DNA from 2 places in the Enterobacter cloacae complex sp. HYC042_NIDB genome. Region 2 is predicted to be linked to the other one. Evidence: predicted binding sites of a transcription regulator. Region 2 holds the regulator's gene; the other holds the start of a gene.

Region 1 (5,642 bases), 430 kb from region 2:
AGATGCTGATTGGCATTCCGGACTATGACAACTACGTTGAGCATATGAAGACCAACCATCCGGATAAGCCGTACATGACCTACACCGAATTCTTCCGCGAGCGTCAGGAAGCGCGCTACGGCGGAAGTGGAGAAGGCGGCGTCCGCTGCTGCTAAAGGAGAGACCATGACCCCGATTGCCGTTACCCTGCTGACCGGTTTCCTCGGCGCCGGTAAAACCACCCTGCTGCGCCACATCCTGAACGAGCAGCACGGCTTCAAAATCGCCGTCATCGAAAACGAATTTGGCGAAGTCTCCGTTGACGATCAATTAATCGGAGACCGCGCCACGCAAATCAAAACCCTGACCAACGGCTGCATCTGCTGCACCCGCTCTAACGAGCTGGAAGACGCCCTGCTGGACCTGCTCGACAGCCGCGATCGCGGTGTCATCGGCTTCGACCGCCTGGTGATCGAGTGCACCGGCATGGCCGACCCCGGCCCGATTATTCAGACCTTTTTCTCGCACGATATTCTTTGCCAGCGCTACCTGCTGGACGGGGTGATTGCCCTGGTAGACGCGGTCCACGCCGACGAGCAGATGAACCAGTTCACCATTGCCCAGTCTCAGATAGGCTACGCCGACCGCATTCTGCTGACCAAAACCGACGTGGCAGGCGACAGCGAAAGACTCCGCGAGCGCCTGACGCGCATCAACTCGCGCGCGCCGATTTATACGGTGACGCATGGCGATATCGATCTATCCCAGCTGTTTAACACCAACGGCTTTATGCTGGAGGAGAACATCACCGCAAAACCGCGCTTCCACTTTATGGCAGACAAGCAAAACGACGTGGCGTCGATTGTGGTGGAGCTGGACTACCCGGTGGACATCAGCGAGGTCTCGCGGGTAATGGAAAACCTGCTGCTGTCGTTTGCCGACAAGCTGCTGCGCTACAAAGGCATGCTGTGGATCGACGGCGAGCCGAACCGCCTGCTGTTTCAGGGTGTACAGCGCCTGTACAGCGCCGACTGGGACCGCCCGTGGGGCGATGAAGCGCCGCACAGCGTGATGGTGTTTATTGTATACAGCTGCCGGAAGAAGAAATCCGAGCAGCGTTTGCAGGTCTGAAGAAATAACCGCCTTGCTTCCCCTCTCCCCTGTGGGGAGAGGGGAAGGATGATGGGTAAAATTATTTCAACGCCTCCGGCAGCGTCACAATCCACAGCTCGCTCTCTGACTCCGGCTTCTTCAGCGGCTTCACGCTGAGCGTGGTTTCCACCGGTTTATCATCCAGCGTCAGCTTGCCTTCCTCGTTAACCCGATAGTCCTTGAGCTTTTTGCCCTCGACCGGATGCTGCATCGCCACCTTCACGCCAAAGTCGTTATCGTTCGCCACCGCAAGCCGTTTGCCGTCGATCAGCGCCAGCCCTTCGGCCTTCTCCTGTTTCCAGCCCAGCGCGCGCAGATCGACGACCTGCGTTTTTGCAGCAAGGGTAATGCCGCGCTGCGCCAGGGTTTTCTCATCATCAAACTCCGGGTACTCGCCCGGCTTGTCGAAAGCGGTCAGGTCGCTCGCCTTGCTGAGATCCACCTTGTAGATAAGGTTACGCATCGCGTCATTTTTATCCTCACCCTGTTCAATCAGCAGGATGTGCTGGTCGTCCAGTGCCACGATGTCGCCGATTTTAGCGTCGTTGTTTTTGCTGTAGGCCGCGCTGTCGATGGGGTAGCCGTACATCACCGTTTTCCCGGTCGCCGGGTCGAAGCTGACCAGACGCGTAAACAGCGCCTGCTTTTTGCTCTTACCGTCGATATCCAGCGTGCTTTGCACGGCGGCGATAATCCGCCCGTCCGGCATCCGGGTCAGGCCTTCAAAGCCCCGGTTCGGCTGGCGCCATTTGATAACATTTGGCAGACCGCCCGCGATGGATTTTTCCCCTTCCGCCGCCTGCGGCCCGTGGATCGCCAGAATTTTCCCTTTGCTGTCGACGTTAATCAGGAACGGGCCATACTCGTCGCACAGCCAGAAGCCGCCCTTGCCGTCCGGGGTGATGCCTTCCGTGTCCAGCCCGCGGTTGTCACCCTTCAGAATTTTGAGGGTATCGCTGAACGCCACCTCGTTGGTGGCTCCAATCACGCCGCTTTGCAGCGGCAGGCCGTTAATCTCGCCTTTATCATCATGCAGCGGGCGGGCATCCGTTGCCTCCGCTTTGCCGTTCTGAACGCGAATGGTCATCAGCAGCGGCGCGAAATCCGGCGTGACAAAAATTTTGGCTTCGTTTTTACCCATTTTGGGCGCATCGGCGTTGGGACCGCGATCGGTCACGGTCGCGAAGGTCAGAGCATCGCCCTGCTTGCCCGTAAACAGCAGGCCGGAGCCAATCCCTACCGGGAGTCCATTCGGAAACGCACCGGCAAACGCGCCGCTGTATTTCACGTGTGAGCCGTCAGGGAAGCTGACAACATAGCGCTCAGCCGTGGGCTGCGCCGCCAGGCCAGAGAAAGAGAGCGTACAGCCGATAAGCACAGGAATGATTTTTCTTTTCATATTGTTAGCATCCGGAAAGTGAAGCCCACAACGTAATGAACAAACGTGTCAGAAAAATGACATGGAAAGGAAACGTGGTCGGGCATCTGAACGAATAATGACCATAAAAATGTAAAAATTTGTTTTTTTATGTGATTTTAGAAATGGAATTGGAAATTATTAGAAGCGCAATTAATGCATCTCAAATCACTATCCCTGCCTCGTTCAGATTTCGTTTAGTCAAAAAATTAAACTGTTCCTCAACACCTGAAATTTGCGCGTTGACACGCCGACAACCCAACTTAAGCGTTACAAATAAAGATAAAAGAATTAACAATTACAGCATGAAAAGTCGATTTGCATCACATTTGCAGTCATAAACATCGCTTGTTAAGGTGCTCCCAGATTAATTTGATGATGAGGCACGAAACATGAAAAAACTGAACATTCTTCTTCTTTCTGCACTGACCGCCATCTCGGGTTCCGCACTGGCAATGGGCGGCAGCATTGAGCAGGGTAAAAACTTTACCAACCTCAACCTGGAAATGGGCAAATCCTCATCCGGTGTTTATCTCGAAAGTAACTGGCTGAAAAACACCGACGACGGTACCCAGACCGGTGGCGTGGGCGCAGGCTACAACCTGGAAGTGGGCCCGGTGATGCTGAATGCGGGTGCAAAAGCCATCTACATCGGCCCGAAAAAAGGCGATAACGGCGTGGCCTTCCCGATTGGCGGCGGCGTAAACGTTGCGCTGACCGACAGCATCCACGTCTATGGCGAAGGCTATGCGGCACCAGAAGGCCTGAACAACAGCGTGAAAAACTACGTTGAAGCTAACGGCGGCGTAAGCTGGACCCCAATCAAACCGGTTACGCTGAAAGTAGGCTACCGCCACGTGAGCGTTGACGGCAAAGATGGTCGTCCAAACCACACCCTGATTGATGGCGCATATGTCGGCGGTGGAGTTAGCTTCTGATGAAACACCGCATTACCGCGCTTTGCGTTCTGAGCCTCACGCTGATGCTCACCGGCTGCGTCCAGTACAAATGGGTAAAACCGGGCGTGAGCGACGCTGAGATGAATAAAAAGCTTACGGAATGCGAAGCGCAGGCCCTGATCGATCTGCCTCCGGATAACGTGGTGACCGGTTCGAGCTCGGAAAAAACGGACAAAAAGAACAAGAAAAAGGATATTTCCACGAGCTACACGGTTGAAGACGCGAATGAATATCGCCGGGATACGTTAGTCGACAGCTGCATGTTCAAAAGCGGCTGGGACAAGATCGAAGTACAGTAATCAACTAAAAAAACCTGCCAACCGGCAGGTTTTTTTATTACCTCTTACTTACGCACCACCACCAGCTTCTGGTTCACAAACTCTTTGATCCCCAGATCCGACAGCTCGCGTCCGTAGCCGGAACGCTTCACGCCGCCGAACGGCAGCTCTGCTGCGGTATCGGTGAGCCAGTTGATGTACACCATCCCGGTCTCGATCCGCGACGCCATTTTCTTCGCGCGCTCGATGTCCTGGCTGAACACCGCCCCGCCCAGGCCGTAGTGGGAGTCGTTCGCCAGCGCGACCGCCTCGTCGTCGTTTTTCACCACGTACATCTGCGCCACCGGGCCGAAAAACTCTTCGAAGTACGCCGGGTTCTCACGCGATATATTCGTCAGGATCGTCGGTTCGAAGAAGCTCCCGTCGCGCTGCACCGGCTTGCCGCCATAGTGCAGCGTGGCACCGTTTTTCACCGCCTCGTTAACCTGTTTGGTCAGCGTTTCCAGCGCATCTTTGGAAGAGAGCGGCCCCAGCGTGGTGCTCTCGTCCAGCGGATCGCCAATCTTCACCTGCTTAAACGCCTCGGTAAATTTGCTGAGGAAGGCATCCGCAATCTTTTCATGCAGGATAAAGCGCTTCGCCGCGGTACAAACCTGCCCTGCGTTGTTGAGCCGCGCATTCACGCCAATCTTAACCGCTTTATCCAGGTCCGCGTCGTCCAGCACCACAAAGACGTCGTTACCGCCCAGTTCGAGGGTCGATTTCTTAATGTGCTTCGCCGCCTGCGCGGCCACCACGCTGCCCGCCTTTTCGGAGCCGGTTAGCGCTGCGCCCTGCACGCGATCGTCTGCGATGATATTCGCCACCTGTTCCGACGAGATAAACAGGTTCGTCCACGCCCCTTCCGGCGCGCCCGCCTCGCGCACCAGATGTGCAAAGGTCTCGGCGCAGTGCGGCACGATGCTGGCATGCTTGGCGATAACGGGGTTACCCGCCGCCAGGTTTGGTGCCAGGACGCGCATCAGCTGGTAGTACGGGAAGTTCCACGGCTCGACGGCCATCAGCACGCCGATGGGGTGATGCTCCACCCACGCTTCCCCAAGTTCAGAGTCGTACTTCACCGGGGCGAGGAACTGCTTCGCGTTGTCGGCGTAGTAGCGGGCGATCTGCGCACAAAGCTTCACCTCGCCGCGGCTCTGTTCGATGAGCTTACCCATCTCCTGGCTGGCGATTTTGGCCAGATCCTCCACGCGCTCGTCGATCAGGTCGGCAAGCTTATGCAGCACCGGCAGGCGCTGGCTGATGTCGCCTTTCGCCCATTCCGAATGGTAAAGCGCATCGGCCGCCTTGAGCGCCGCTTCGATATCCGCGTCGGTATGTGAGGGGTATTCTTTGATGAGCTGGTTAGTGGCAGGATTTACTGTCTGATAAGCCATATCGAATCTCCATGTTTTACCGCTTAGGGTATTAAGGGTAGTCAACATGACTGGCTGTGGACGTAAAGTTGGGTATATCCGGAAGGTTCTGAGTTAAGCAGTGCCGGACGGTTCGCTGACGTGGTATAAAAAACGTCCAGAAGGAGTTTCCATGACCGATACCCGACACGTTCGCCAGACTTTTCACCGCGCCAGGGGCCTTGAGCTGCGCAGCACCTGGCAGAGCACGCAGGCGTACAAACGCCACTGTCACCCTCAACTCTCCATCGGCGCGATTGTTGAGGGCCAGACCTGCTGCGTGTGCCATGACCAAGAGTACATTCTTCATCCCGGGGACCTCATTGCGATCCCGGCTTATGTGCCGCACAGCTGCAACCCCGTCGACGGGCAGCCGCGCAGCTACCATATGCTCTATATCGAC
Region 2 (5,642 bases):
CAGCCAGGCCAGGCCCTGCTCGGACAGCGGCAGACGCTGTGTCCAGGCTGGCAGAATTTCAGCGAACGCTGATGCTTTAATCCCGTCAAGGATACCAAAAATCAGGCTGATAAACATGGCTGGCGCAATAATTCGTGAGGAGTTATGCCACCACGGACGGGTGAAGCTCAGCACCACCAGCACGATGCATGGCGGATAGATCGCCGTCAGCACCGGAATAGAGACCTGAATCAGGTGGCTCAGACCGAGGTTAGACACCGCCATCGAGAAGATACCGAGGATAAACACCAGGGTACGGTAAGAGAGCGACAGATACTGCGCAAAGAACTCTGCGCAGGCGCAGGTCAGGCCAACCGCGGTTACCAGACACGCCAGGAAGATCAGCGCCGCCAGCAGCATGCTGCCCGCCCCACCGAAGGTGTGCTGAACGTAAGCGTGCAGGATAGCCGCACCGTTCGCGTTCTGATCAACCAGCATCGCGCTGTCAGAGCCCAGGCGGAACAGCGCCAGATACAGCAGCGTCAGGCCCACACCGGCCATCAGGCCAGCCCAGATGGTATAACGGGTCAGCAAACGCGCTTCGGTCACGCCGCGGGAACGCGCGGCGTTAACGATAACGATACCAAACACCATCGCGCCCAGCGTATCCATCGTCAGGTAGCCGTTCACAAAGCCGTTAGAGAACGCGGCGTTTTTATAGGCATCCATCGCGTCGCTAATCGGGCCGGCTGGCCAGATGATGGCCGCCACGGCCAGCACGATCAGCGCTACAATTTTCAGCGGCGCCAGGAAGTTACCTACCGTGTCCAGCAGCTTGCCCGGATAGAGGGAAACCAGAATCACGATGGCGAAATAAATCAGGCTGTAGATGAACAGCGGCATCGCGCCGTCGCCGGTCAGCGGGGCGATGCCCACTTCGAAGGAAACGGTCGCGGTACGCGGGGTGGCAAACAGCGGACCAACGGCCAGATAGCAGACGGTAGCCAGCAGAACGCCAGCCACTTTGCCAATCGGGGTGCTAAGGCTATCCACGCCGCCACCGACTTTCGCCAGTGCGATAACGGTCAGTACCGGCAGACCCACGGCCGTAATCAGGAAACCGAACGCGGCGGTCCAGACGTGTTCACCCGCCTGTAAGCCAACCATTGGAGGGAAAATGATGTTGCCTGCGCCAACGAACAGCGCAAATGTCATAAAGCCCAGCGCGATAATGTCACGCGATTTTAAGTGATGGGTCATAAAACCTTACTGCCTGTGGATGTGGTGTTGAAAACGTTGAGATTTTTCGATTTCCCTGACGGGACGATACAGCCGAAAATTTGCTCAATTTCAGCGGGAAATGCTCCCGTCCTGGCGTGGAGAAGAATAGTTTTTCGATTTACCACGCAAATACAGTCGGTCTGACAGTATCTGGGGGGCAATTTAAACGCTTATAACGTTTAAAGGCAAGGAGGGATCGCAAAACCAGAACAATATGCCAGTATGAAAACGCACACCAGAACAATGCGCTAATTATAGGAAAAACCCATGGCTAATCATGCGAACAAAAAATAGCCAACCGTATAAAATTCACACGCGTTTCGCTTGACTGCAAAGCAAACGGGCCAGCGATGGCTGACCCGTGGAAAGGTAAAATAACACGCCTGCCGTCAGGCGCTCTTTTTGGCAATTAATCGTTCCGGAATAACGAAACTAAAGCGGGTTCCCTTACCCAGGGTACTCTGGATATCAAGACGGCTTTCATGGTGATTCACCGCGTGTTTCACAATCGCCAGCCCCAGGCCGCTCCCCCCCGTCTGCCGCGATCGCGCTTTATCCACCCGGTAGAAGCGCTCGGTCAGGCGCGGAATATGCTCCGGGGCGATCCCCGGCCCGTTATCCTCAACGCTAAACTCGGCGCCTGCCGGCGTATGCTGCCAGCGCACCACGATATCCGTTCCTTCCGGCGTATGGTTTACCGCGTTGTACACCAGGTTGGAGATGGCGCTACGCAGTTCATCCTCGCTGCCCAGCACCTTCAGCGTGTTGTCGACGTCAAAGGTCAGCTGATGTTTTTTATGGCTTAACGTCTGCGCTTCACGCTCGACGACGCGCAGCATCATTGGCACATCAATGGTGTCATTCAGCGCAAGAGAAGGCGCCGCTTCAATCTTTGACAGCGTCAGCAGCTGCTTCACCAGCCCTTCCATACGGTGCGTTTGCTCGCGCATCGTATGCAGCGCTTTTTCACGCGGCGCGCCTTCCAGGGTTTGCTCCTGCATCATCTCCAGGTAGCCCTGCAGCACGGTCAACGGGGTGCGTAGTTCGTGGCTGACGTTGGCGAAGAAGTTACGACGCGCCCCTTCCAGCTGGTGCATCTGGGTGACGTCGCGCGCCACCATCAGCCACTGGCGATCGCTGTAGGGCATCACGCGGATTTCCAGATGGCGACCGTTATTCAGCTTCAGATTGTGGGGACGGGTGAAATCACGCTTTTTCAGATACAGCGTGAACTCGGGATAACGCAGAAGGTTAAGGATATTCTGACCATTGTCGTCCGGCCAGCGCAGGCCCAGCAGCTGTTGCGCAAGCCCGTTACACCAGAAAATAGTTCCTTCTTCTGTCGTCAGGATCACCGCATCCGGCAGCGACTCTGCGCCGCTGCGAAAGCGTTTGATCAGGCTTCCCAGCTCGCGGCGACGCTTTTTATTACGCATCTGCATCTGGTGCAGGCCGTACAGCAGCGGCTCCCAGCTGCCGCTTCCCGGCGGCGGGGTCATACTGCGGTCCACCCACAGCCACCAGGAGAGACGCAGCAGGTTCCAGAAATGCCAGGCTAACAGCCCGGTGACCGCCGCCAGCAGAAACCACGGCAGATGCCCAAGTAAGGCCCCCAGAAGAAGGGCCGGAATACAGCATAAGATCAGTTCAAAGACGAGCCTTTTCCATGACAGACGTTCCAGCACGCGTCACACTCCTGTCATTATTCAGAAACGGGTCGAGAAACGATAACCCGTGCCGCGGACCGTCTGTACCATGCGATCGTGGCCGCTCAGTTCCAGCGCTTTTCGCAGGCGGCGGATATGTACGTCAACCGTCCGGTCTTCGACATACACGTTAGTTCCCCAGACGTTATTCAGCAACTGCTCGCGGCTGTAAACGCGTTCCGGATGGGTCATAAAGAAGTGCAGGAGTTTAAATTCGGTAGGCCCCATGTCGAGGGGATTTTCGCCGGTCATCACGCGGTGTGACGTTGGGTCAAGGCTGAGGCCCTGCATCTCGATCACCTCTTCCACCGCCATCGGGGAAATACGGCGCATGACGGCCTTAATGCGGGCAACCAGCTCTTTCGGGGAGAAAGGCTTGGTAATGTAATCGTCCGCGCCGGTCTCCAGACCGCGCACGCGATCCTCTTCCTCTCCGCGCGCCGTGAGCATCACCACCGGGATGTCGCGGGTCAGCGCTTCACGCTTCAGATGTTTGATAAACTGCAGTCCGGAGCCGCCGGGCAACATCCAGTCAAGCAGAATCAGATCGGGCCAGGGTTCATTCAGCTGGTTCACCGCGCTGTCATAATCTTCCGCTTCAACCGGCTGGAAGCCATTTTGCTCGAGCACGAAGCACACCATTTCACGAATTGGAGCTTCATCTTCTACGACCAGAATACGTCTCGCCATACTTTGCCCTGTCTTATCTTATTTAAGTTACAAGTTTGTAATGCGGCGCCATTATGCGTCAGATTTATGACAGATTTATGAAAAACAGTACCACTATAAATGGCAAACTGTTGTTTTATTACAGCGGTTATTTTCCTTTCCCTGACAGTTTATAATCGCCCGCATCGTTTTTCGCCACGGATCTCCTATGCGCATACTTCACACCTCGGACTGGCATCTGGGTCAAAATTTTTACAGCAAAAGCCGTGCGGCTGAACATGAAGCGTTCCTGAACTGGCTTCTGGAAACGGCCCAGGCGCACGAGGTGGATGCCATTATTGTGGCGGGTGACATCTTTGATACCGGTTCGCCGCCGAGCTATGCGCGTGAACTGTATAACCGCTTCGTGGTGAACCTGCAGCAGACCGGCTGTCATCTGGTGATTGTCGCCGGAAACCATGACTCCGTCGCCACGCTCAATGAATCCCGCGACATCCTGGCGTTTCTCAATACCACCGTGGTCGCCAGCGCCGGGCACGCGCCGCAGATCCTGAAAAAACGCGACGGGTCGCCGGGCGCGGTACTTTGCCCGATTCCCTTTTTACGTCCACGCGACATCGTGCACAGCCAGGCGGGACTGTCGGGCGCGGAAAAGCAGCAGCATTTATTGCAGGCCATCACCGACTACTATCACCAGCAGCACGCGGAAGCCTGTGCCCTGCGCGGTGAACAGGCCATTCCGGTCATTGCCACCGGGCACCTCACTACCGTCGGGGCCAGCAAAAGTGACGCGGTCCGCGAGATCTATATCGGTACGCTGGACGCCTTTCCGGCGCAAAACTTCCCGCCCGCGGACTACATCGCGCTCGGGCACATTCACCGCGCCCAGGTCATCGGCGGCTGCGAGCATATCCGCTATTGTGGCTCCCCTATTTCGCTCAGCTTCGATGAAACCGGAAAAGCCAAATCCGTGCATCTGGTGAGCTTTGATGAGGGCAAACTCAGCGCCGTCGAGACGCTGGAAGTGCCGGTCACCCAGCCGCTGGCGGTGCTGAAGGGCGATCTGGCTGCCATCACCGCCCAGCTTGAGCAGTGGCGCGGCGCTGAGCTTAACCCGCCCGTCTGGCTGGGTATTGAAATCACCACCGATGACTACCTGCACGCTATGCAGCGGAAAATTCAGTCGCTGACCGAAGAGTTGCCGGTTGAGGTGCTGCTGGTGCGCCGCAGCCGCGAGCAGCGCGAGAAAATTCTGCTCGGCGCCCAGCGCGAAACGCTTAGCGAACTGCGCGTAGAAGAGGTGTTCGAGCGCCGACTGTCGCAGGAAGAGATCGATGATGCAAAGCGCGTCAGGCTCAACGAGCTGTTCAGCCATACTCTGCACGCCCTCAATGACGAGGAAGAAAACGCATGAAAATTCTGAGCCTGCGCCTGAAAAATCTCAACTCCCTCAAGGGCGAGTGGAAAATTGACTTCACCGCGGAGCCTTTTGCCAGCAACGGCCTGTTTGCCATCACTGGCGCAACCGGCGCGGGTAAAACCACCCTGCTCGATGCCATCTGCCTGGCGCTCTACCACGAAACCCCGCGCCTGAATAAGGTCTCTCAGGCGCAAAACGATCTGATGACGCGCGATACCGCCGAGTGCCTGGCGGAAGTGGAATTTGAGGTGAAAGGCGTTGCCTATCGCGCATTCTGGAGCCAGAACCGGGCGCGCAACCAGCCGGACGGGAACTTGCAGGCACCGCGCGTGGAGCTGGCCCGCTGCGAGGATGGCAAGATTCTGGCCGATAAGGTGTCGGATAAACTGGAGCAAACCGCGGCGCTCACCGGGCTGGACTACGGCCGTTTTACCCGTTCAATGCTGCTCTCGCAGGGGCAATTTGCCGCCTTCCTGAATGCCAAACCGGCCGATCGCGCAGAACTGCTGGAAGAACTCACCGGCACCGAAATCTACGGCCAGATTTCCGCGATGGTGTTTGAGAAACACAAAGCCGCCCGCAGCGTG

What was found. Region 2 encodes PhoB, which activates phosphate uptake and scavenging genes when phosphate is short. Its sites were predicted from a motif close to CTGTCATAAAACTGNCNNAT; they were not measured.
Region 1: the regulator PhoB is predicted to act here: its motif matches at 2,576-2,595, upstream of OKF39_RS03880 (esterase-like activity of phytase family protein).

Annotation. Positions count from the first base shown of each region.
Region 1 covers NZ_CP109650.1:807,308-812,949, reverse strand. The annotation lists gene OKF39_RS03890 (YbdD/YjiX family protein) at 1-155, shown strand, start outside; partial or broken gene yjiA (GTPase) at 166-1,118, shown strand; gene OKF39_RS03880 (esterase-like activity of phytase family protein) at 1,172-2,530, opposite strand; gene OKF39_RS03875 (YfaZ family outer membrane protein) at 2,941-3,486, shown strand; gene OKF39_RS03870 (hypothetical protein) at 3,486-3,806, shown strand; gene OKF39_RS03865 (NAD-dependent succinate-semialdehyde dehydrogenase) at 3,851-5,221, opposite strand; gene OKF39_RS03860 (AraC family transcriptional regulator) at 5,373-5,642, shown strand, end outside.
Region 2 covers NZ_CP109650.1:1,236,730-1,242,371, reverse strand. The annotation lists gene brnQ (branched-chain amino acid transporter carrier protein BrnQ) at 1-1,239, opposite strand, end outside; gene phoR (phosphate regulon sensor histidine kinase PhoR) at 1,650-2,945, opposite strand; gene phoB (phosphate response regulator transcription factor PhoB) at 2,967-3,656, opposite strand; gene sbcD (exonuclease subunit SbcD) at 3,844-5,049, shown strand; gene sbcC (exonuclease subunit SbcC) at 5,046-5,642, shown strand, end outside.